Regions from separate parts of the Mesorhizobium sp. ISC11 genome, predicted to be linked through region 3. Evidence: predicted binding sites of a transcription regulator. Region 3 holds the regulator's gene; each other region holds the start of a gene.
The links. The regulator LexA, encoded in region 3, represses DNA repair genes until DNA is damaged. The targets are predictions, from matches to a motif close to TGTTCNNNNTGTGTTCNG.

Region 1 (7,412 bases), 2.6 Mb from region 3:
TTCCTCTTTGCCCTTTCTATGGTGCTGACCTGGCGCATGACAAATGCCACGATGGGCAGGGGCGCAGCGGTCGGCACGGCCGTTTTCGTCGGCATGTTCATTGCGTCGCTGCTGGTGCTGTTCGGCCTGCAGACGTTGCTCGGCATCACCGTCCCGGACGATGTCGGAGTTCAGAGCCTTTCCGGGCTCGTCTCGACCGGATAATCGACACCGGTGAGAAACAGCCCGTCGGGCGGCGCCACCTGGCCGCAGGCGGCGCGGTCGCGCGCCTCGAGCGATGTTTTCAGGTCGGCCGCGCTCCAGCCGCCGTCGCCGACACGCTTGAGCGAGCCGACCATCGAACGCACCTGGTTGTGCAGGAACGAGCGCGCCGAAGCCCTGACCTCGATCATGTCGCCTTGTCGGCTCACATCGAGCCGTTCCAGCGTCCTGATCGGGCTGTTGGCCTGGCACTGGGTCGAGCGGAAGGTGGTAAAGTCATGCCGTCCGAGCAGGACCTTTGCCGCTTCGTGCATGGCGCCGGCGTCGAGCCGCTTCGGCACCCACCACACCTTGCCCTTGTCGAGCGCGGCCGGCGCGCGGCGGTTCAGGATGCGGTAGAGATAGTGGCGGCCAATGGCCGAGAAGCGGGCGTCGAAACTGTCGGAGACCACCGTCGCTTTCAGGATGGCGATGCGCGCCCCGGCCGCCTGCAGATGGGCGTTGACGGCATCGCGCACCTTGTCGCTCGGCCACGCCTTGACGAGGTCGACATGCGCCACCTGCGCAGTCGCATGCACGCCGGCATCGGTGCGGCCGGCGGCGCGCAGCCTGATCGCTTCGCCGCAGAATTTTTCGATCGCCTGTTCGATCGCCTGCTGCACCGAAGGCTGATCCGCCTGGTGCTGCCAGCCGGCAAACAGGCTGCCGTCATATTCGATGTCGAGGCGAAAACGCGGCATTTGCGGCTAGAGCTCTCGCCTCGAGCAATTCCAGGAAAAGTGTGAAACGGTTTTCCGTTCGGAATTGCGTTAAAACAAAGAGGAGAACAGTTCGCCGTTTCCGTGAAAACGGCTGACTGTTCTACGCGGCGAGAGCGGTGAAGGCGGAGGCGTAGACCAGCCTGCCTGCTTCTGGCGCGTCACCCCAGGCCAGCGCCTGCAGCGCTTCGCCCTGGTATTCGCTTTCGAAGTTCTCGGCACGCGTGTGGCTATAGCCGAAACGCCCGTAATAGGTGGGGTCGCCCAGCACCACGGCCAGCGTCTCACCACCATCCTTGAGGCGGATATGCGCCTCGCGGATCAGCGCGCCGCCAATGCCGCTGCCATGGAACGAGGGCTCCACCGCCAGCGGCGCCAGCGCTACGGCCGCGAAGGTCTTGCCGCCATTCTGGACGAACAGCCGCGAAAACAGGATATGGCCGACCACCTGGCCGTCCTCTTCCGCAACCAGTTCGGCAACCGCGTCGCCGCCGGTCACCAGCGCGTCGACCAGACCGGCCTCCGCCTGCTGGCCGAAAGCGTGTTCCTCGACGAGGCGGATGGCCTCGCGATCCCGCGGCGTTGCCGCGCGTATCGACATCATGCTCATGAGAATTTCAGTCCTTTTTCGATCTTGGCCCCGCGCAGGAATTCCGACGCGGCAGCGGGCTTTCCGCCCGCCCGTTGAACTTCGACCAGCCTGATCGCGCCTGCCCCGCAGGCGACCGTCAGCCGGTCATCGAGAATTCCTCCCGACTCGCCCAAATCTTCCGAAGGCGACAGGCCTTGCGACAGCGTCGAGCGAAGCAGTTTCAGCCGCTCCTGGCGGCCGCCAATTCCTATCTCCGACCAGGCGCCTGGAAAGGGCGACAGGCCACGAATATGATTGTGGACCTCACTTGCCGAGCGAGTCCAGTCCACGCGAGTCTCGGATTTATCGATTTTCTTGGCGTAGGTCACCCCATCCACAGCTTGTGTGGTGAATGTCAGGGTGTTCCCTTCCAACCGCGCCAGCGCTTCCACCATCAAGGCAGCACCGACACTCATCAACCGATCATGCAGATCGCCGGCTGTCATATCGGGTTCGATGGCGCACTTTTCAACCAGCCCGACCGGACCGGTGTCCAGGGCCTCTTCCATGCGCATCACCATCATGCCGCTTTCCAGGTCACCGGCCATGATGGCGCGCTGGATGGGGGCGGCGCCGCGCCAGCGCGGCAGAAGCGACGCATGGCCGTTGACGCAGCCGAGCCGGGTTGCCTCCAGAACCGCCTTCGGCAGCAGCAAGCCATAGGCGACGACCACCGCCACATCGGCCTGCAAGGCGCGAAAAGCGGCCTGTTCGGCCTCGCCTTTGAGCGAAACCGGCGTCCGCACCTCGATGCCCAGTCGCTCCGCCTCGCGCTGCACCGGCGACGGCGTCAGCTCCAGCCCGCGTCGTCCGGCAGCGCGCGGCGGCTGGGTATAGACGGCTGATATCTCATGGCCAGCCTCGGCGATCGCGCGCAAGGTCGGCACCGAAAACTCCGGCGTACCCATGAAGATGACGCGAAGGGGCATTTTTTCTTCTGGTATCCTGTCTTCTTGCTCGCGCAGTGTGCCGGCTCAGGCATCCGCTTCAAACGGGTTTACGAGCTTCAGGTCAAGGCCGTCGAAGTCGCGGGACGACCGTCGCGCTATCTTTCCGCTTCGATCTTCTCCATGATTTCCGCGTATTCATCGCCAATTGCGCTTTCAGATACGAAAGCCGAGCGAATTGCAGCCCACGCCGAGAGGCTCGACTCCTCTCGGGCCGGCCTCTCCGCAACTATGCCTTTGCGCAGAAGGCCGATGGCCTTGTCCGAGACGCTCTGGCCGACCTCGCGCGCCGCCAGTTCGATCTCGCGCTTCAAAGGCTCAGGAATGTCCCTGATCAGCATGTCGACCGTCGGCATCTCCATTTGGTGGCAATCCTGCCGACAATAGGCCTGGAGGGGACTCCCGTACCTTATCCCGCGAGCTTGCCCGGCGCCTTGTCCCTGGCGAGCTTCTTGAATTTCTTTACCACCATGTCGCGCTTCAGCTTCGAGATGTGATCGATGAACAGGACGCCATTGAGGTGGTCGATCTCGTGTTGCAGGCAGGTCGCCATCAACCCCTCGGCCTCTATCTCCTGCAATTTGCCGTCGCGGTCGAGATATTTGACCCGCACGGCGGCGGGGCGTTCGACCTCGGCGTAATAATCCGGGATCGACAGGCAGCCTTCCTCATAGACGGAGCGCGCGTCGGCGCTCTCCAGGATTTCCGGATTGATGAAGACATGCGGCGCCGGCGTCTCGTCTTCCTTGGCGAGATCGATCACCAGCAAGCGCAGCGGCTCGCCGATCTGGATTGCCGCCAGCCCGATGCCCGGCGCATCATACATGGTCGCCAGCATGTCGTCGGCTAATTTGCGCAAAGGCGCGTCGACACGCTCTACGGGCTTGGAAACCTGGCGCAGGATGGGGTCGGGAAGGATGATGAGCGGCTTGATCGGCATGGCGTTCCACCTAAGACCTCCAGCGAAACGCGTCAACCGGTTGGCATCAGGCGCGTTCACGTTTTGATCTGTGCTATCGCGGCGAATCGTCTATGCTGTCCACATGAATGATTTGAGCACCATCCTTTCGGAGCCTGTCGCCCGGCTTGGCGCCACAACGATCACGCTCGGCCATGCGCTGGCCTTCGGCGTTTTGCTGTTTCTGGCCCTGTTCGTGGCGCTGGTCATTGCGTTGTGGCGGTCGGCCAAGGCGCGCGCCGTGGCGGCCGCGGAAGCCGCCGATCATGCCCGCGATGCGGAAGTGCGGATGGCCGGCATTCTGCAAAGCCAGGCCGAAATGCAGGGCCGCATGGGCGCCATTGCGGAAGTGTTCGGCGCACGGCAGGCGGAACTGACGCAATCGATCGGCCAACGCCTCGACGCCATGACCGGCCGGCTCGGCCAGACCATGACCGAGCAGACCAAATCCACGCATGAGAGCCTGGCCAAATTGCAGGAACGGCTGGCGGTCATCGACGTCGCGCAAGGCAACATCCAGTCGCTCGCCGGCCAGGTCGTGCAATTGCAGGCGATCCTCTCGAACAAGCAGACGCGCGGCGCGTTCGGCCAGTCGCGCATGGAGGCGATCGTTGCCGACGGCCTGCCGCACGGTGCCTATGAGTTCCAGGCGACGCTGTCGAACGGCAGCCGGCCCGACTGCCTGGTGAAGATGCCGAACGGCGCGCCGTCGCTGGCCATCGATGCAAAATTTCCGCTGGAAGCCTGGAACGCCATCCGCGCCGCCGATGGCGCCGATCTGCAGAAGGCAGCTTCGCAGGCCTTCCGCCGCGACATCGAGATACATGTCCGCGATATCTCGGAAAAATACCTGATCCAGGGCGAGACGCAGGACACTGCCTTCATGTTCGTGCCGTCGGAATCGGTGTTCGCCGAGATCCACGAGAATTTCGAGGCGATCGTGCACAAGGCGCACCGTGCGCGCGTCGTCATCGTCTCGCCGTCGCTGCTGATGCTGTCGATCCAGGTCATCCAGGCGATCCTCAAGGATGCCCGCATGCGCGAACAGGCGCACCTGATCCAGGGCGAGGTCATCCGGCTGATGGAGGATGTTGCGCGTGTCGATGAGCGGGTGCGCAAGCTGCAGGTGCATTTCGGCCAGTCGGCCAAGGACATCGACGACATACTGGTTTCGACGTCGAAGGTCACCAAGCGCGGCCAGAAGATCGAGGCGCTGGAATTCGGCGCGCAGCCCGACGGCGATGCCGCCGTAGACGCCGCGTCACGGGGTCCCGCCGCCAAGGTCGATACCGGCGCGCGCGTTGCCGATTCGAAAACCGGGCAGCTCAGGCTGAGGGTCGTCGAAGGCGACGATTGAGGCGCGGTGCCGGACCGGCGCTACTGCTCCTCCAACGTGGTCATGCCCTGAAATTCAGGCAGCCAGTGCAGCGCCGAGCGGTGCCATTTCTGCTGTGTCGGGATCAAATCCTGGCGCTGCCGCGCGGTCCCCACGCGAATTCCATAGACCTTCGGACCATCTCCGACAGACGTGGCGTAAAGATGCGAACCGCAGTCGGCGCAAAAGGCCTGGGTGCGCTTGGCGCCGCTCGCCACGATCTTGATGTAGATTTTCGGCGTGCCCTTGGTGATGCGATAGTTGCTTTCCGGCGCCGGAACCGTAAGGCGAAAAGCCGTGCCAGTCAGTTGCTGGCAATCCGTGCAGTGGCAGATCGTGGTCTTTTCCGGATCGACCTCCGCCTCGTAGGTGATGGCGCCACAATGACAGCCGCCGTCTATTCTCATCTTCGTTCCTCCAAAGCCCCTTCAATCTAGCGGCGCAAGGCCGTGAGGCAATGGCACGGTTTTAGTCCAGGGCAGGATCGGATGCGGAATCGATCAGCCTGCGCCGCTGCTCCCAGGTGCCTGACGTCTGCGGCTTGACGAACAGCCGTGTGATCTCCGGCATTTCCTTCTTCAACTGCGCCTCCAGGCGCTCGACGCAAGCTTCGATCTCGGGCGCCGTCAAATGGTCCTCGAACTCGATGCTGAGCCCGGCGACGATCTCTGTCGGCCCCATATGGACGGTCAGGACGCCGTTCGCCCGCTGCACCGCCGGATCCTGCTGGACGATCGCCAACACTTTCATCTGCACCTCGGGCGACGCCGGCTCGCCGATCAGCAGGCCCTTGCTTTCGCGGGCCAGGAAGATCGCGGTCGCGCCAAGGATCAGCCCGATGCCGATAGAGGCGGCGCCGTCGAGCTCCGGCATCTCCAGCAGTTCCGCCGCCAATATGCCGGCGAAAGCGACGATCAGGCCGAGAAGTGCCGCACTGTCCTCGAACAGCACGGTGTAGACGCTCGGATCCTTGCTCGACTGCACGGCCTGCAGCCAGCCTTGCCTGCCCTTCTGCCGGCGAAACTCCTTCAGCGCCACCCACCACGAACTGCCTTCGAACAGGAAGGAAAGGCCCAGAACAATATAGTTGACCTTGGCGTTGGCGACCGGCTCCGGCGCCATGATATGGACCACGCCTTCGTAGAACGACACGCCGGCGCCCAGCGCGAAGACGAGGAGCGCGACGATGAAGCTCCAGAAGTAGAGTTCGCGGCCGTGGCCGAGCGGATGCGTGCGATCGGCCGGGCGAGCGGCGCGGTGCATGCCGTAGAGCAGCAGGCCGCCATTGCCGGTATCGACCAGCGAATGGACGCCCTCCGACAGCATCGCCGAACTGCCGGTAAAGGCGGCGGCGGCGAACTTGGTCAGCGCGATGGCGAGATTGCCGGCGAGCGCCGCGTAGATCACCTTTTTTGAGCCGCCGTGCCCGGCCATGGCATTTGCCCCGTTCAAGGCGCAGTCTAGCGGCCAGGCCGCTAAAGCTCCACAGGCATCACACCGCGCGAATGTCGGGTCGTCCACGGCAGCGGCCATGAGAGATCGGTCTATGGAAAACGGCGACTACTCGATGATCTCGCTGGTCCACACCTTGAAGCCGGCAAGCGTTCCCGGGCCGAAAATATGGGTCAGCGGCACGTCGGCGGCGTCGCGGCCGGAGGCGATCAGGATGCGGCCGATGCGCGGTGCATTGTTGCGCGGGTCGAAGACATGCCAGCGGCCGCCGAGATAGACTTCCACCCAGGCGCAGAAATCCATGCTTGCCCATGGCTTCGGCATACCGATGTCGCTGATGTAGCCGGTGCAATAGCGTGTTGGGATGTTGAGCGCCCGGCAGAAGGTGACGGCGAGATGCGCGTAGTCGCGGCACACGCCGCTCCGTTCACGATAGGCTTCCGCCGCGGTGCGCGTCGGCCGTGCATTGCCGTAGTTGAAGACGATGTGGCTGTGGACGAAGTCGCAGACCGCCTGCACGCGCGGAATACCCAGCGGCGTGTTGCCGAACAGCCGCCACGCCTCGTCAGCCAGAAGGTCGCTTTCGCAAAAACGGCTGGGCAGCAGGAACAGCAATGTGTCCGCCGGCAGGTCGCGCACCTCGTGCTGCCAGGCCATCAGGTCGCCCATCTCGAAGGTGCCGGGGTCGCGGATCACCGCGTCGGTGCCGAAGGTGAAGCGCCCGGGCGGCGCGACAAGCCGGTTGCACCAATTGCCGAAACTGTCGCGATAGCTTTCGATCGGCACCGGTGGATTGGAAATCAGGAAATCCGGCCGCTCAAGATCGGAGGCCCGCGAATAGTGCACATTCAGCATCGCGATGAGCGGCGTTTCCTGCGGAAAGTCGAAGCTCATCTCGCAGCCGATGTGGATTCGCATTGTCGTCCTGACGGCCTGCCTGACGATCACCCGGCGAAGCTCGGGTCGATGCTGCAGTGCGAAAATGACCATGGCACGGACCGCCATGGTTTACGAGCAAATTAGAGCAATTCCAGGAAAAGTGTGAAGCGGTTTTCCGTCCGGAATTGCGTCAAAACAAAGAGTTAGAGCA
Region 2 (7,412 bases), 1.2 Mb from region 3:
TCGCCAACATGCTCGCCGGCCACATCACGCTGAAGGTGTTCTCCGGCTTCGTCGTCAGCCTGAGCGCGCTCGGCGCGGTTGGCGTCGCCGGCTCGATCCTGCCTCTGGCGATGGCGGTGGCGCTGACGGCACTGGAACTGCTGGTCGCCTTCCTGCAGGCCTACGTCTTTGCCGTGTTGACCTGCATGTATCTCAACGACGCCCTGCATCCAGGGCACTAGGTCCAAAAGTTTCCGGCCCAAAGATTTCCAACATTGGCGCCGGATGGAATCGCAACGGAATTTTAGATCCAAAGGAGTTGAACAAATGGACGCAGAAGCAGCAAAGTACATCGGCGCCGGCATCGCTTGCCTGGGCATGGGTGGCGCGGGCATTGGCCTCGGCAACATCTTCGGCAGCTACCTGGCGGGCGCACTGCGCAACCCGTCGGCCGCCGATGGCCAGTTCGGCCGTCTGATCTTCGGCTTTGCCGTGACCGAAGCTCTGGGCATCTTCTCGCTTCTCATCGCGCTTCTGGCCCTGTTCGGCTGAGCACTCGGGAAGATTGGACAGGCCGGCCGCGCAAGCGGCGGGCCTGAATTTCGGGGATAGTCCATGTTCGTGACATCTGCCTTTGCGCAAGAGTCCGCGCCATCAGCCGATACCAGCCACGCTGCGACGGAAGGCGACACGCATTCCGGCACCAGCGTGCCTGCTGAAGCGCATGGCACGTTTCCGCCATTCGATCCGGCGACGTTCCCGTCGCAGCTTCTGTGGCTGGCGATCACCTTCGGGCTGTTCTATCTCTTCCTGAAGCGGGTGGTGATGCCGCGCGTCGGCGGCATCATCGATGTCCGCAACGATCGCATCACGCAGGACCTCGACCAGGCGGCCAGGTTGAAGGGCGAGGCCGACGCCGCCGTTGCTGCCTACGAGCAGGAACTGGCGGAAGCCAAGACCAAGGCCAACGCGATCGGCCAGCAGGCCAACGACGCTGCCAAGGCCGAGGCCGACACCGCTCGCAAGAAGGTCGAGGCTGCGCTCGACGCGAAGCTTGGCGAAGCCGAAGCCCGCATTTCTTCCATCAAGGCCAATGCCATGAAGGAAGTCGGCAGCATCGCCGAGGACACCGCTTCGGCGATCGTCGAGGCTCTGGTTGGCGGCAAGGCCAGCAAGGCCGAGATCGCGGCCGCGGTCAAATCCGTGGCCCGGTGAGGAGCGCATCATGGATTACACATCTCTCGCGACGCTCTGGGCCACGATAGCCCTGATCATCTTCCTCGGCGTTGCCGTCTACATCAAGGTGCCTGGCATGATCGCCAAGGCGCTCGACGCCCGTGCCGCCAGGATCAGCAATGAACTGGACGAAGCGCGCCGGCTGCGCGAGGAGGCCCAGCAGCTGCTCGGCCAGTACCAGCGCAAGCGCAAGGAAGCCGAGCAGGAGGCCGCCGACATCGTCGCTGCCGCCAAGCGCGAAGCCGACATGCTTGCCGCCGACGCGCATAAGAAGACCGAGGACTATGTCGTCAGGCGCACCGCGCTTGCCGAACAGAAGATCGGTCAGGCCGAGCGTGATGCCATCAGCGAAGTGCGCGCCAGCGCCGTCGACATCGCCGTCGAGGCAGCACGCGCGCTGCTTGCCGGCAAGATCGACGCCAAGGCCGGTGCAGATCTGTTCAAGGCTTCGCTCGCGGACGTGAAGTCGAAGCTGAATTAGGCGGTTCGTCTAGCCAGTCATCGAAAGCCGCCCGGGCAACCCGGCGGCTTTTTTGTTGCGGCGCTGAAGCTGCCAATCTCCCCCCTCGTGGGGGAGATGCCCGGCAGGGCAGAGGGGGGCGTGAAGGAACGCTAACCTTTGTTGTCCTAAGGTCTATCGGGACAAGCCTGAGGGCATAACTGCAATCGATTGAGAGGCCGGCGGGACAGCGCCCCCCTCTGTCCTACCGGACATCTCCCCCACAAGGGGGGAGATTGGCTTGTCGTCGTCGTCGCTCAATCCAGCCCGGCGAAGCTCTCTTCTTCCACCACGTCCACCTCGGCCCCACCCAGCCGGAATGGCGCAAACGACACGCGGTGCAGCCGCGCCACCGGGCCATGCGCTTCGATCGCGGTGCGATGACGAACCGTGGCGTAGCCCATATGGACTTCGAACCCGTAGCGGTCGTGATGGTTGCCGCAGCCGCACATCATGCGGTCGCGCATCACCTTGGCGACGATCGAGGCGGCGGCGATCGACTGCGAACGCTGGTCGCCCTTGATCAGCGCGCGCCCTTCACAAGGCAGTCCCGGCGGCACGTCGCGTCCATCGGCAAGCGCAAGCTTCGGCCGGACCGACAGCCCTACCAGCGCGCGCCGCATGGCTTCCAGGCTTGCCTTGAGGATGTTGCTGCCGTCGATGCCCTCGGCGCTGATGGAGGCCATCGAGACCGCCTGTGCGGAGCCGAGAATGCGCAGGAACAGGGCCTCACGCTGTAAATGGCTGAGGCGTTTGGAATCGTCGAGGCCGTCGGGAATGTTGGCGGGATCGAGCACCACCGCTGCGGCGACCACCGGCCCGGCCAGGGGGCCGCGGCCTGCCTCGTCCATCCCGGCGACCGGCCACAGGCCCTCCGCCATCGCCTTCGTCTCGAAGGAGAAGTCGGGCTTCTCGATGATCTCAAAGAGAGGCGGAGAATCAGAACGCGCGCGAGCCATGTTGCGGCGAGGTTCGCATCGGCTCCGATTCTCCGCAAGTCCCTCCGGGTCGGGTGGGGCGCCGGACCGGGAGGGCACCGTCTGCAGGCCGGGGCAGGCCGGACGGGATTCTTGGTGCGCGACGGATCAATCCATCGCGACGAATTGTCTCTTCAAAGCAGCGTCAGTTGCACCTGGTCTTTCCCGGCGGCAACGAACTGATCGGTCCGCAGCGTGCGCCGTTCGGCATTGAGACCAAGCCGCTTGGCTGTGATCTCGAAGCGCCGGCCGATCTGCCAGGCATAGGGACCGGCGCCCTTCATGCGCTTGCCCCATTCCGAATCGTAGTCTTTGCCGTCACGCATGGAGCGGACAAGCGACATCACATGGCGGTAACGGTCGGGATAATGGCGCAGCAGCCAGTCCTTGAAGATCGGGCTGACCTCCAGCGGCAGCCGCAGGATCACATAACCCGCCTCGCGCGCGCCGGCCGCACGTGCCGAATCGAGGATGCGTTCCATCTCCGGATCAGTCAGGCCCGGAATGATCGGAGCCACCATGACCGACGCCGGAATGCCGGCATCCGAAAGCTGCCGGATCGCTTCCAGCCGCTTGGTCGGCGTCGACGCGCGCGGCTCCATGGTGCGCGCCAGCATGCGGTCGAGCGTCGTCACCGACAGCGCCACCTTGGCGAGCCCTCGTTCGGCCATGCGCGACAGGATATCGATATCGCGCGTCACCAGGGCGGACTTTGTCACGATGCCGACCGGATGGCCGCGCGCTTCCAGCACTTCGAGGATTTCGCGCATGATCCGGTATTGCTTCTCGATCGGCTGGTAGGGGTCGGTGTTGGTGCCGATGGCGATGGTGCGCGGCTGATAGCTGTCCTTCGAAAGCTCCTTGTCGAGCAAGCGCGCCGCATCAGGTTTGGCGAACAGCTTCGATTCGAAATCCAGACCCGGCGACAGGCCCATGAACGCGTGCGTCGGGCGGGCAAAGCAATAGACGCAGCCATGCTCGCAGCCGCGATAAGGGTTGATGGAACGGTCGAAGGAAATGTCGGGCGATTCGTTGCGGGTGATGATGGTGCGCGGCTTCTCGACCTGCACTTCGGTCTTGAAGGGGGGCAGTTCTTCCAGCGAATTCCAGCCATCGTCGAACACGTGCCGGCTGACTGGCTCGAATCGGCCGGACGGGTTGATGCCGGCCGACCTGCCGCGGTTGCGGTCCGGGCGGACACGCATGCCGCTCTGCTCGACCATCGCATTGGCCATCTCGGCTCTTCCTGCTCCGAAAGCTGCAATGTCGGCGCGCACGATCTGTTCCATTTTCGCCCGCTCCCAGGGACTGTCCGTGTTGTGTCGAATCGCTCTGTTCATGAAATTATTCCTATTTCATCGATGAGAACAAAGCAAGAACTTTCTATGGTGCGATGCAAAACTGGCGCTGTGCGGCGCTTTCCGCTATTCGGCTAAGGATGCTCAGTGTTCTCATCGAAACCCGCAATGACGAGGAGGGCCTCGCCCGCACGCTCGCCTCGCTGATTGGCGGCGCGGTCGAAGGCGTGGTGCGTGAAGTCATCGTCTGCGACACAGGCTCCGCCGACCAGACGCATCGTGTGGCCGAGCATGCCGGCTGTCAGTACGTGACCGGCGGTGTCGCTGCCGGCATCCGCCAGGCCAAGGGGGACTGGTTGCTGCTCCTGGAACCGGGCGCGCGGTTGGTGGAGGGCTGGATCGATGAGGTTGTCGCGCATACGGCCAGGCAGACCATGGCCGCACGGTTTTCGCGCACGCGGGCCAGCCGCACGCCATTCCTGGCACGGGTCTTTTCGGGAAACCGCGCCCTGGCCGACGGATTGCTGATCAGCAAGCGTCAGGCGGCGGCCGCGGCCAAGAGTGCCGGCAGTGCTGAGGCCATCGCCCGCGGCCTCGCAACGAAGCGGCTCGACGCCGAGATCTGGATGGCGCCCGCCAAGCAGGAACGCCGCTCCTCGACATGATTTTTTGCAGCTGCTCAGGCCATTGTGCATTGCACAAAATCTGACGCGGGGTTAGCGTCCGTTCAAGCGGGAATTGGGTTTGGGACATGCCGAGTGGCGAGCACCGATGCGGCATCGGTGGTGCTCTCATAGCCGAGGACCCAATGAAGCTTTCAACCCCCGACACATCCGGCGCGGCCAGTCTCGAGGCTATTGCGCGCGACGGCAGTCTGTTGCGACGCATCGCGGTGCGCATTCCGACCTATCTCAAGGACCTGCGCGAAAACCCCGCCTGGCTGCCGATGTTCGTGCTGGCGCGCACAATGCCTGGACGCCGCATGCATTGGCTGGGCGCAAAACGCGCCCGCCCGGTCGCCAATGCCGGGGATACGATGTTTGCCGGTGTCGAACGGGGAGCGGTCGTCGATGCGTTGCGCTCCGACGGGCTGTTCTCAGGCTTGGTCCTGCCGCCTGATATCCATGAAGAGATCGCCGACTTCGCCGGGCGCACGCCTTGCTTCGGCAATTTCGACCGCCGTCTCGAATTCATGCCGGGGGAACATGCCGAGGCCGAGAAACGCCTTGGCCGCTCGCTGCTCAGCGGGCATTTTTTCGAGCGCATCCTCGACTGCCCGGCGGCGCTTGCCATCCAGCGCGATCCGCTGCTTCTGGATATTGCCGCGCACTATCTCGGCGGCCAGGCAAAACTGATCACGACGCGCGTCTGGTGGAGTTTTCTAACCGGTGCCGCTTCGGATGCCGACAAGAACCTCGCCTCGCTCGGCAAGTATCATTTCGACCTCGATGATTGGCGCATGCTGAAATTCTTCTTCTACCTCAAGCCGGTCGACGCCGACACCGGTCCGCATGTCTATGTCAGGGGCAGCCACAAGCGCCGCAGCCTCAAGCACCAGCTCACGCTTCTGGTTGGCCACCCCGCGCAACAGGTCCTGGATGTCTATGGCGAGCAGAGCCCGGTGACGCTGACCGGCGAGGCCGGTCTCGGTTTCGTCGAGGACCCTTTTGGCTTCCATATGGGCACCGTGCCGGCACGCACGCCCCGACTGATGATGGAAGTCGGCTTCGGCGTCTCGCCGCCGTCGCGCCGGCGGTTTCATGGCGAGCCGGTCATCCGCTGAGAGCGACGCTTGCCTCGGCTTTACGGAGCTGATTTGCCGCGCCGCAAATGCTCGTCCAGGCGCGGCATGATCTCGACGAAGTTGCACGGCATATGCCGGTAGTCGAGCTGTGCCTTCAGGATGCCGTCCCACGCGTCCTTGCAGGCGCCTGGCGAACCCGGCAGCACGAAGACGAAGGTGGCGTTGACGACGCCGCCGGTCGCCCGGCTCTGGATCGTCGAGGTGCCGATCTTGTCGTAGGAGATCCGGTGGAACACTTCCGAAAAGCCATCCATGCGCTTTTCGAAGATCGGCTCCAGCGCGTCCGGCGTCACGTCACGGCCGGTGAAACCGGTGCCGCCGGTGGTGATGACGACATCGATATTCTTGTCCCGCGACCACGCCAGAACCGTGTCGCGGATTTTTTCCCGATCGTCGGTGACGATATCGCGGGCCGCCAGCATATGGCCGGCCTCGGTGATGCGGTCGGCCAGCGTCTGGCCGGATTTGTCGTCGGCGAGGCTGCGCGTATCTGAAACGGTCAGCACCGCGATGCGCACGGGAATGAAGGAGCGGCTCTCGTCAATTCTGGCCATCAGATACCTCCGATGCGATGCTGCGCGTCGCCGCGACGAACCAGTCGGGCTGGCGGCCGCGGATTTCGGCGGCGGCGCGCTTGGCGACATTGCCGGTCTCGAACAGGCCGAAGCAGGTGGCGCCGGACCCGGACATCCGTGAAAAACCGGATCCGGCCTTGTTCAGCCAGGAAAGCGCCCTGCCGATAGCCGGCTGCATCGCCAGCGCGGCGGGCTCGAGGTCGTTGCGGGTGATCTCCAGCCAGTTGCGCAGGCTATGAAAATCGATGCTGCGCGGCAGCGGCGGCAAGGCCTCATTGTCGCGCCGGGAAAGCGCCGCAAAGACGTCCGCCGTCGAGACCGGGGTGCCCGGATTGACCAGCACCAGGCCAAGCGCCGAAAAATCCGGCACCATCGACAGTTCATCTCCGATGCCGCGCGCGACCAGAGGTCTGGCCGCCAGGCACATCGGCACATCGGCGCCGAGCGAGAGGCCGATCCGCGCCAGCTCTGCGCCGTCTATATCCAGGCCCCATGTCTCCACCAGCCCGCGCAGCACGGTCGCCGCGTCGCTCGAACCGCCGCCGACGCCGGAGGCGACCGGCAGGTTCTTTTCCAGCCGGATAGCGACCGGCGGTGTTCTCTCGTGCCCGACCGCCTGTCGCAGGGCATCGCGCGCCCTAGGCACCAGATTGCTGGCGTCGAGAGGAACCGCCGGGGCGTAGCGGCCGGACACGGTAAATTCATCGCTGTCGGCAGGCGCGATTTCGACCCTGTCGCCAAACCGCGTGAACACCGCCAGGCTCTCGATCAGATGATAGCCGTCAGGGCGCCTGCCGGTGACATGCAGCGCAAGATTGATCTTGGCGTGCGCGTGCCAGCTACGCGACCCGATGTCGGTGTCCACAATGGTCTGCGAAATGGTGCTCAGTCCTTGGCCAGCCGGTACTCGCCGGTCTTCGGATCCTTGACCAAAGTGCCCATCGCGCCGTTGGCCGTCTGCTTTTCGGTACGCCGCACCTTGGCGGTCACGCGTTCGGCTTCGCGGATGAAGGTGCGGTAGCCGAAATAGGCGGCGACGCCAAC
Region 3 (7,412 bases):
CGATAAGCCTCGACGCCAAGCGCGCCGTGCCGCTTCGATAGCTTGGCGCCATCGGCGCCGTGGATCAGCGGGATATGCGACATGGACGGCACGTTCCAGCCCATGGCGTTGTAGATCACGGTCTGGCGAGCGGCGTTGGTCAGATGATCATCGCCGCGAATGATATGGGTGACGCCCATATCATGATCATCGACGACGACGGCATGCATGTAAGTGGGATTGCCGTCAGAACGCAGGATGATGAAATCGTCGAGATCCTTGTTGGGAAAGCGCACGTCGCCCTGGACCCGGTCATGGACGACGGTCTCGCCTTCGGTCGGCGCCTTGATGCGGATGGCGCCCTTGGCGCCTGCGGGTGCCTCTGAGGGGTCGCGGTCGCGCCAGCGGCCATCGTAGCGGGGTGGCAGCCCTTTGGCTCTGGCGGCCTCGCGCATGGCCTCCAGTTCGGCTGGCGTGGCGTAGCAATAATAGGCCTTGCCGATGCGCACGAGCTCCTCGGCCACCTCGCGGTGGCGGGGCGCACGCTCGAACTGCGACACCGGCTCGCCGTCCCAGCTCAGGCCAAGCCAGGAAAGCCCGTCGAGGATGGCAGCCGTCGCGGCTTCATTGGAGCGTTCGCGATCGGTGTCCTCGATGCGCAGCAGCATCGTGCCACCGGTGTGCTTTGCATACAGCCAGTTGAACAGCGCCGTGCGCGCGCCGCCTATGTGCAAATAGCCGGTGGGCGAGGGGGCAAAACGGGTGACGACCTTGTCGGACATGGAACTCTCGGAAACCATCTGAAGCGGGGTGCGGTCGCGCGGACTTTCGCGCTTTGCGCGTTCATGTAGCATAGGGTGTCGAGGGCGCAAGGGGCAGACCCGATGGCTGGACGAGGCTGGGGCTCGGATCAGGGCGAGGACGCTGCCATTGGCGTCAGCGAACGGTCCCTGTTTGCGCCTCTGCCAGCCTCATTGCCGCCGCCGTCGCCCCTCGTGCCGGATTCCGGCAAGCTGCCCTTGCAAACGGGTGTCGCCGCCTCTGTTCCGGTTGCCGGAACCGGCAGGATCGTGCGCGTGCGCCGGCAGATCGGCCTGATATCACTGCCTCGCCTGCGCCACAGCGTGAACATGGCGGCGAGCCTGGAACTCGACCGGGGCGTGGCCTTCCTGCTGGTGCCGGTCTGCCTTGCGATCGGAGCGATCGGCTATTTTTCGCTGACGGCTGAACCCGACTTTGCGAGACCTGTCGCGGTTGTCATCCTGACGGGGATCTGTGCGCTGGTCTCGCGCTCATGGCCAAAGACCCATCTGTGTTTCATGGCGGCACTTTTGTGCGCCCTAGGACTGCTTGCTGCCAAGGTCGAGACGTGGCGTGCGGGCACACAAATGTTGGGCTCGGAAATCTCGACGCAGGTGACCGGCCGCGTCGTCTCGCTCGACCGGATGGAAACTGGCCGTATCCGGCTGACCATCGACGTAACATCGACCGCAAGACCGAAACTGCGCTATGCGCCGGAACGGGTGCGGCTTTCGGCACGCAAGATCCCGGCTGACGTGACCGCAGGCTCTCTCATCACTGGATATGCCAAGCTTTTGCCGCCGACCGGGCCGGTGCGACCGGACAGCTATGATTTCTCCTTCGACAGCTATTTTGCCGGCATTGGTGGCAGCGGATTCTTTCTCGGCAATCCAAAGCTTGTCGTCAGCGATGATGGCGACATGCCGCTGTCGGCCCGAATTTCCTCCAGCGTGGAAAATGCCCGTGAAGGCATCGCCGACCATATCAGGGCGAGCGTCGGCGGCGCCGAAGGCGAGATCGCCGCGGCGCTGATCGTCGGCGTGCGCGCCGGCATTCCCGACGACATCAATGAGGCGATGCGACGTACCGGCATCTACCACATCATCTCCATTTCGGGGCTGCATATGGCTCTGGTCGCCGGCACCATCATGGGGTTGCTGCGCGGCGCCTTCGCCTTGTTTCCCGATCTTTCCGCGCGTCGCCCGGTCAAGAAGTATGCCGCTGCCGCCGCACTGTTCTCGATCGCAGCCTACCTCGTCATCTCAGGTATCGTCGTCGCCGCCGAGCGCAGCTTCATCATGCTGGCAGTGATGCTGATTGCAGTTCTGTTCGATCGAGCAGCACTCACCATGCGCAATCTGGCGATCTCGGCGATCGCCGTCATCGTGGTGTCGCCGCATGAGGTGGTCGGCCCGAGTTTTCAGATGTCGTTCGCCGCGACCGCGGCTCTGGTCGGCGCTTATGCCGGCTGGGCGGATCACCGCGCGGGAAAAGCAAGACCGCCGCCGCCGAAGCGATCCTTGCCCGGGTTCCTGACACGAAAATTCCTGCTGGCGGCAATTGGTCTGGCCATGACCTCGATCATCGCCGGCAGCGCCACGACGCTGTTTGCCATCTGGCATTTTCAGCGTGTGTCGCCGCTCAGCCTGTTCGCCAATCTCGCGGTTATGCCGATCGTCACCGTCGTCATGTTCCTGGCCGTCGCCAGCGCGCTGCTGATGCCTTTCGGATTGGATTGGCCAGCTCTCTACCTGATGGGCAAGGGCCTGACGATGATGATCGCCATATCGGGCTGGATCTCCGAGCGTTCGCCTGTCGATGGGGTCGGGCTGATTTCGCAACAGTCGGTCCTGCTGGTGGCCATTGCCCTGGTCATCGCGACGATGGCGACGACATGGCTGCGGCTCGCGGCTCTGCCATTCGCGTTGGCAGGCTTGCTGACCGTCTCGGATACGCGCACGCCCGATGTGCTGATCTCGGAAGACGCCCGGCTGGTGGCGTTGCCGATCGGTGGCGGTGAGCTTGCCGTTAGCCGGCAACGGCCGAACGAATTCACCGTCGACAACTGGAAACGCGCGCTGACATCGGAAACCATCGTCGTTCCGGAAGTGTTCGACAACAGGGATGGGCAATTCGACGTCGCGGATGCCGTTGAGCTACCGCCGGGATCGCCGTTCTATTGCTCCTCAGGCGTTTGCGTGGCCAGGCACATGTCCGGTGCGATCATTGCCTATGTCGAGGACCGCAAGGACACCTGGAAAGCCTGCGGCTTCGCCGAGCTGATCGTCGTCAACGACGCCACCGCCTATGACGCCTGTCATAACCAACTGGTTCTCGTCATCACCAAGCGGCAACTGGCTCGCAAAGGCAGTGCCGCGGTCTTCTTCGATCGCCAATCGGCGACCACGCCGGCGACGATCAGCTTCGCGGTGGACAGCCCATATCGGCCCTGGCACACGCAACGCAAATACTCTCGCGAGGCGAGGGGGCTGGCACCCTTCAAGAAACCCGAGAAGCCAGTGGTCAACCCACAGCCGTCTCAGTAGCGACGGATCAGGCCGACGAGCTTGCCTTGCACCTTGACCCTGTCCGGCCCGAAAATCCGTGTCTCATAGGCTGGATTGGCGGCTTCGAGGGCAATCGAGGCGCCCTTGCGGCGGAACCGCTTCAGCGTCGCTTCCTCTTCATCGACCAGCGCCACGATGATCTCGCCGGGGCTGGCCGTGTCGGCGTTACGGATGATAACGGTGTCGCCGTCGAAGATGCCGGCCTCGATCATCGAATCGCCCTTGACCTCCAGTGCATAGTGCGCGCCGCCCATGATCATGTCCGGCGGCACCGAAATCGAATGCGTCTGATGTTGGATGGCATCGATCGGCACGCCGGCGGCGATGCGACCCATGACCGGGATCGAAACGGCAGAGACCGCATCGTCGTCATTGCCGGGCGAAGGCATCCGCGAAGGCGCCGGCTTGATCTGCCGGCCAAGAGCACCACCCTGACCAAGACTGCCCTGGATGACGCTTGGCGAAAACTTCTTTGCCGCATTGAGGCCTGGCGCGATGGAGTCCGGCAGCCGCAGCACTTCCAGCGCGCGGGCCCGATTGGGCAGCCGGCGGATAAAGCCGCGCTCCTCAAGGGCCGTGATCAGCCGATGAATCCCGGATTTGGAGGCAAGGTCGAGCGCCTCCTTCATCTCGTCGAAGGATGGCGGAATGCCGCTCTCCTTCAGGCGTTCATGGATGAACATCAGCAGTTCATGTTGCTTGCGTGTCAGCATGGCGGCCCCCAGGTTCCCTGAAACCAGAATCGAAAAACAAACCCAGAACAAACACTATCTGTTCCAGTTGTGTTCTGCAACCGTTTAAAGTTTAATGAATTTGTTAAGGCTGCTGAAATTATTTGGCGCTTGCCAGCGGGTTACGATCGACGGGCGCCACCTTCGGCAATGCGCCTGCTCACATTGAAATTGTTATGGTTAATGACCTGTGGCTTATCCCCTACCAAAGCTTGGCATTATCTGTCGATCGACCTCGACAAGGGGCGATTGCAACCTTCGGGACGTTCGTTGGCCGTGAACGAAACGGAGCCAAAACGCCAACGTCAGTTGGGCATTTTGGCTGGAAATTCAGCTCTCCGTCATTTGCCAGGCAGTGAGGGCAGCGACGGCGGATCGCCGGGATCGGTGCGTCAGGTAACGGCTTCCTTGACGGCGAAACGCTGGTCCTTCCATGCACCCGTGCGCAGAATGTCTTCCAGAACCTCAACCGCCAGCCACACATCCTTGTAGCTGACATAGAGCGGCGTGAAGCCGAAACGGATGGTCGACGGTGCGCGGAAGTCACCGATCACCCCGCGCTCGATCAGCGCCCGCATGATTTGATAGCCATGGTCGTGAAGGAACGACACCTGGCTGCCGCGCCTGGTCGCGTCGCGGGTAGTCTCCAGCGTGAGACCGTAGGCGCCGCACTTGGCTTCGACGAGCTGGATGAACAGTTCTGTCTGCGCGACGCTCTTCTTTCGCAATGCCGCCATGTCGACGTCGCTCCAGATGGCAAGCGCGCCTTTGAGCGCCCGCATCGACAGGACCGGTTGCGTACCGCACAGAAAACGGCGGATGCCGGTGCCGGCAACATAACCCCGTTCGAAGGCAAAGGGCCGCGCATGGCCCCACCAGCCGCTGAGCGGCTGGCTGATATCGCCGTGGTGGCGCTGCGCGGCATAGATGAAGGCCGGCGCGCCCGGACCGCCGTTGAGGTACTTGTACGTGCAGCCGACAGCGAAATCGGCATTTGCCTGATCGAGCTCGACGGGCAGGGCGCCGGCGGTGTGGCAGAGATCCCAGACGATCAACGCTCCGGCCGTATGAGCCCTGCGCGTCAGCGCCGCCATGTCGCGCAGTTCACCCGATTTGTAATTGACGTGGTTGACCAGCACCACCGCGACGTTTTCGTCGATCAGCTCTTCGATGGTCGGCGCGTCGACACCCGCGAGGCGCAGCAGGACGCCATCCCGGGTCGAGGCCACGCCTTCGGCGATGTACAGGTCGGTGGGGAAACTGTCACCTTCGGCGACGATGGCTGACCGGCCGGGCCGCATCTCCATCGCTGCGTGCAGCACCTTGTAGATGTTGGTCGATGTCGTGTCGCAGACAACGGTCTGGCCGGCCGCGGCTCCTATCAGGCGTCCGAGTTGGTCGCCGAGTTCGATCGGCATCTCGAACCATCCGGCCGTGTTCCAGGCTCGGATAAGATCTTGGGCCCATTCCTGCGTCGCCGCCTGCTGCAGCTCGCCGAAAACGGCATGAGATGCTGCCCCCAGTGAATTGCCGTCGAGATAGATCACCCCCTCCGGCAGAATGAAACGGTCGCGCATGGCCCGCAGCGGATCCGTGGCATCCATCGCTTCGACTGCGGCGAGATCAGGAATTCCACTCATGGTCAGTCCCCGGTTGTTCGCGAAGGGTTTCCGCCACAGAGCGTCCCTTCGGTGAGCCTGTTCTCATTTCGATGATGTCAGAGCCGGGTGCGGACCGTCCACAGCTCCGGAAACAGCACGACCTCGAGCATTTTCTTCAGATACGAAGCACCCGACGTGCCGCCGGTGCCGCGCTTCAGACCGATGATGCGCTCCACCGTGGTCACGTGGTTGAAGCGCCAGCGGCGGAAATAATCCTCGAAGTCGACCAGCTTCTCGGCCAGTTCGTAGAACATCCAGTAGCGCTGCGGATCGCGGTAGATAGTCTGCCAGGCGACCAGGACCTCTTCATTCTCGGTTCGCGTCTCACGCCAGTCCGTGCGCCTGGCATCGGCACCGATGTCGAATCCGTTGCGCGCCAAAAGCAGCAACGCTTCGTCGTAGAGCGATGGCTCGGCCAGGATGGCTTCCAGCTTTCCGCTAAGGTCAGGCCGATGCTTGTGAGGGCCGAGCATGGCCAGGTTGCGGTTGCCGGCCATGAACTCGATGGCGCGATACTGCCAGGACTGAAAACCCGAGGACTGGCCGAGCGCGTCGCGAAACTCGGTATATTCGCTGGGCGTCATCGTCCGCAGCACATCCCAGGCATTGTTCAGCTGCTCGAAGATGCGCGCGACTCGCGACAGCATCTTGAAGCTCGGCTCGAGCCGGTCGGCGCGGATCGAGCGGATCGCGGCGCCAATCTCGTGCAAAGCGAGCTTCATCCACAGTTCCGAGGTCTGGTGCTGGATGATGAACAACATCTCGTCATGCGCCGACGACAGCGGCGTCTGCGCCTCCAGCACTTTCTCCAGGTGCAGATAGTCGCTGTACGACATGCGCTCGTTGAACGACATCTGTGCGCCTTCGGACGCCGGATCGTAGGGCTCGCTCAATTGACTTTCTCCGTGCGCAGCCGGAAGCGCTGGATCTTGCCGGTCTGGGTCTTGGGCAAAGCAGCAATGAATTTCACCGATCGCGGGTATTTGTAGGGTGCGATCGTCGCCTTGACATGGTCCTGCAGGCGCTTGGTGGTCAATGCGTCAGGCGCCACGCCCTGCACCAGCACGACATGCGCCTCGACGATCTGGCCGCGCTCGGCGTCCTCGGCACCGATGACAGCGCATTCGGCGACGTCGGGATGTGACAGAAGTGCGGCCTCGACCTCGGGGCCGGCAATGTTGTAGCCGGCGCTGACGATCATATCGTCGGAGCGCGCGGCGAAATGGAAGAAGCCGTCCTCGTCCTGCGTGAAGGTGTCGCCGGTGATGTTCCAGCCGTCGCGCACGTAGTCCTTCTGCCTGATATCGGCCATGTAGCGGCAGCCGGTCGGGCCGCGCACCGCCAGCCTGCCGGTCGCGCCGCGCGGTACTTCGCGCATCTCGTCGTCGACGATGCGCGCCTCGTAGCCGCCGACCGGCTTGCCGGTCGACGCGGGCTTCATGTCGCCAAAGCGGTTGGAGATGAAGATGTGCAGCATTTCGGTGGCGCCGATGCCGTCGAGGATCGGCTTGCCGGTCTTTTGCGTCCACTCTTCGAAAACCGGAGCGGGCAAGGTTTCGCCGGCTGAAACGGCAACCCGCAGCGAAGACAAATCGGCACCTTCATCCATGGCCTTCAGCATGGCGCGGTAGGCAGTCGGTGCGGTGAAGGAGATCGTCGCTTTGTAGGTCTCG

Region 1: a site for LexA is predicted at 3,531-3,548, ahead of RPF88_RS21535 (DNA recombination protein RmuC). Genes of this name have one in related genera too.
Region 2: a site for LexA is predicted at 4,055-4,072, ahead of RPF88_RS14985 (PA0069 family radical SAM protein). Genes of this name have one in related genera too.

Annotation. Positions count from the first base shown of each region.
Region 1 is NZ_JAVSPW010000001.1:4,433,240-4,440,651, reverse strand. It holds gene RPF88_RS21565 (hypothetical protein) at 1-204, shown strand, start outside; gene truA (tRNA pseudouridine(38-40) synthase TruA) at 171-941, opposite strand; gene RPF88_RS21555 (GNAT family N-acetyltransferase) at 1,063-1,569, opposite strand; gene fmt (methionyl-tRNA formyltransferase) at 1,566-2,519, opposite strand; gene RPF88_RS21545 (hypothetical protein) at 2,636-2,899, opposite strand; gene def (peptide deformylase) at 2,947-3,477, opposite strand; gene RPF88_RS21535 (DNA recombination protein RmuC) at 3,581-4,852, shown strand; gene RPF88_RS21530 (GFA family protein) at 4,873-5,277, opposite strand; gene RPF88_RS21525 (cation diffusion facilitator family transporter) at 5,339-6,304, opposite strand; gene RPF88_RS21520 (transglutaminase-like domain-containing protein) at 6,431-7,240, opposite strand.
Region 2 is NZ_JAVSPW010000001.1:3,007,199-3,014,610, reverse strand. It holds gene RPF88_RS15010 (F0F1 ATP synthase subunit A) at 1-221, shown strand, start outside; gene RPF88_RS15005 (F0F1 ATP synthase subunit C) at 307-531, shown strand; gene RPF88_RS15000 (F0F1 ATP synthase subunit B) at 595-1,194, shown strand; gene RPF88_RS14995 (F0F1 ATP synthase subunit B) at 1,205-1,696, shown strand; gene RPF88_RS14990 (ribonuclease HII) at 1,972-2,673, opposite strand; gene RPF88_RS14985 (PA0069 family radical SAM protein) at 2,826-3,980, opposite strand; gene RPF88_RS14980 (glycosyltransferase) at 4,130-4,654, shown strand; gene RPF88_RS14975 (hypothetical protein) at 4,798-5,772, shown strand; gene moaB (molybdenum cofactor biosynthesis protein B) at 5,793-6,347, opposite strand; gene RPF88_RS14965 (4-(cytidine 5'-diphospho)-2-C-methyl-D-erythritol kinase) at 6,334-7,233, opposite strand; gene RPF88_RS14960 (membrane protein) at 7,254-7,412, opposite strand, start outside.
Region 3 is NZ_JAVSPW010000001.1:1,799,892-1,807,303, reverse strand. It holds gene gltX (glutamate--tRNA ligase) at 1-761, opposite strand, end outside; gene RPF88_RS09000 (ComEC/Rec2 family competence protein) at 864-3,326, shown strand; gene lexA (transcriptional repressor LexA) at 3,320-4,060, opposite strand; gene kynU (kynureninase) at 4,471-5,718, opposite strand; gene kynA (tryptophan 2,3-dioxygenase) at 5,796-6,632, opposite strand; gene RPF88_RS08980 (AMP-binding protein) at 6,629-7,412, opposite strand, start outside.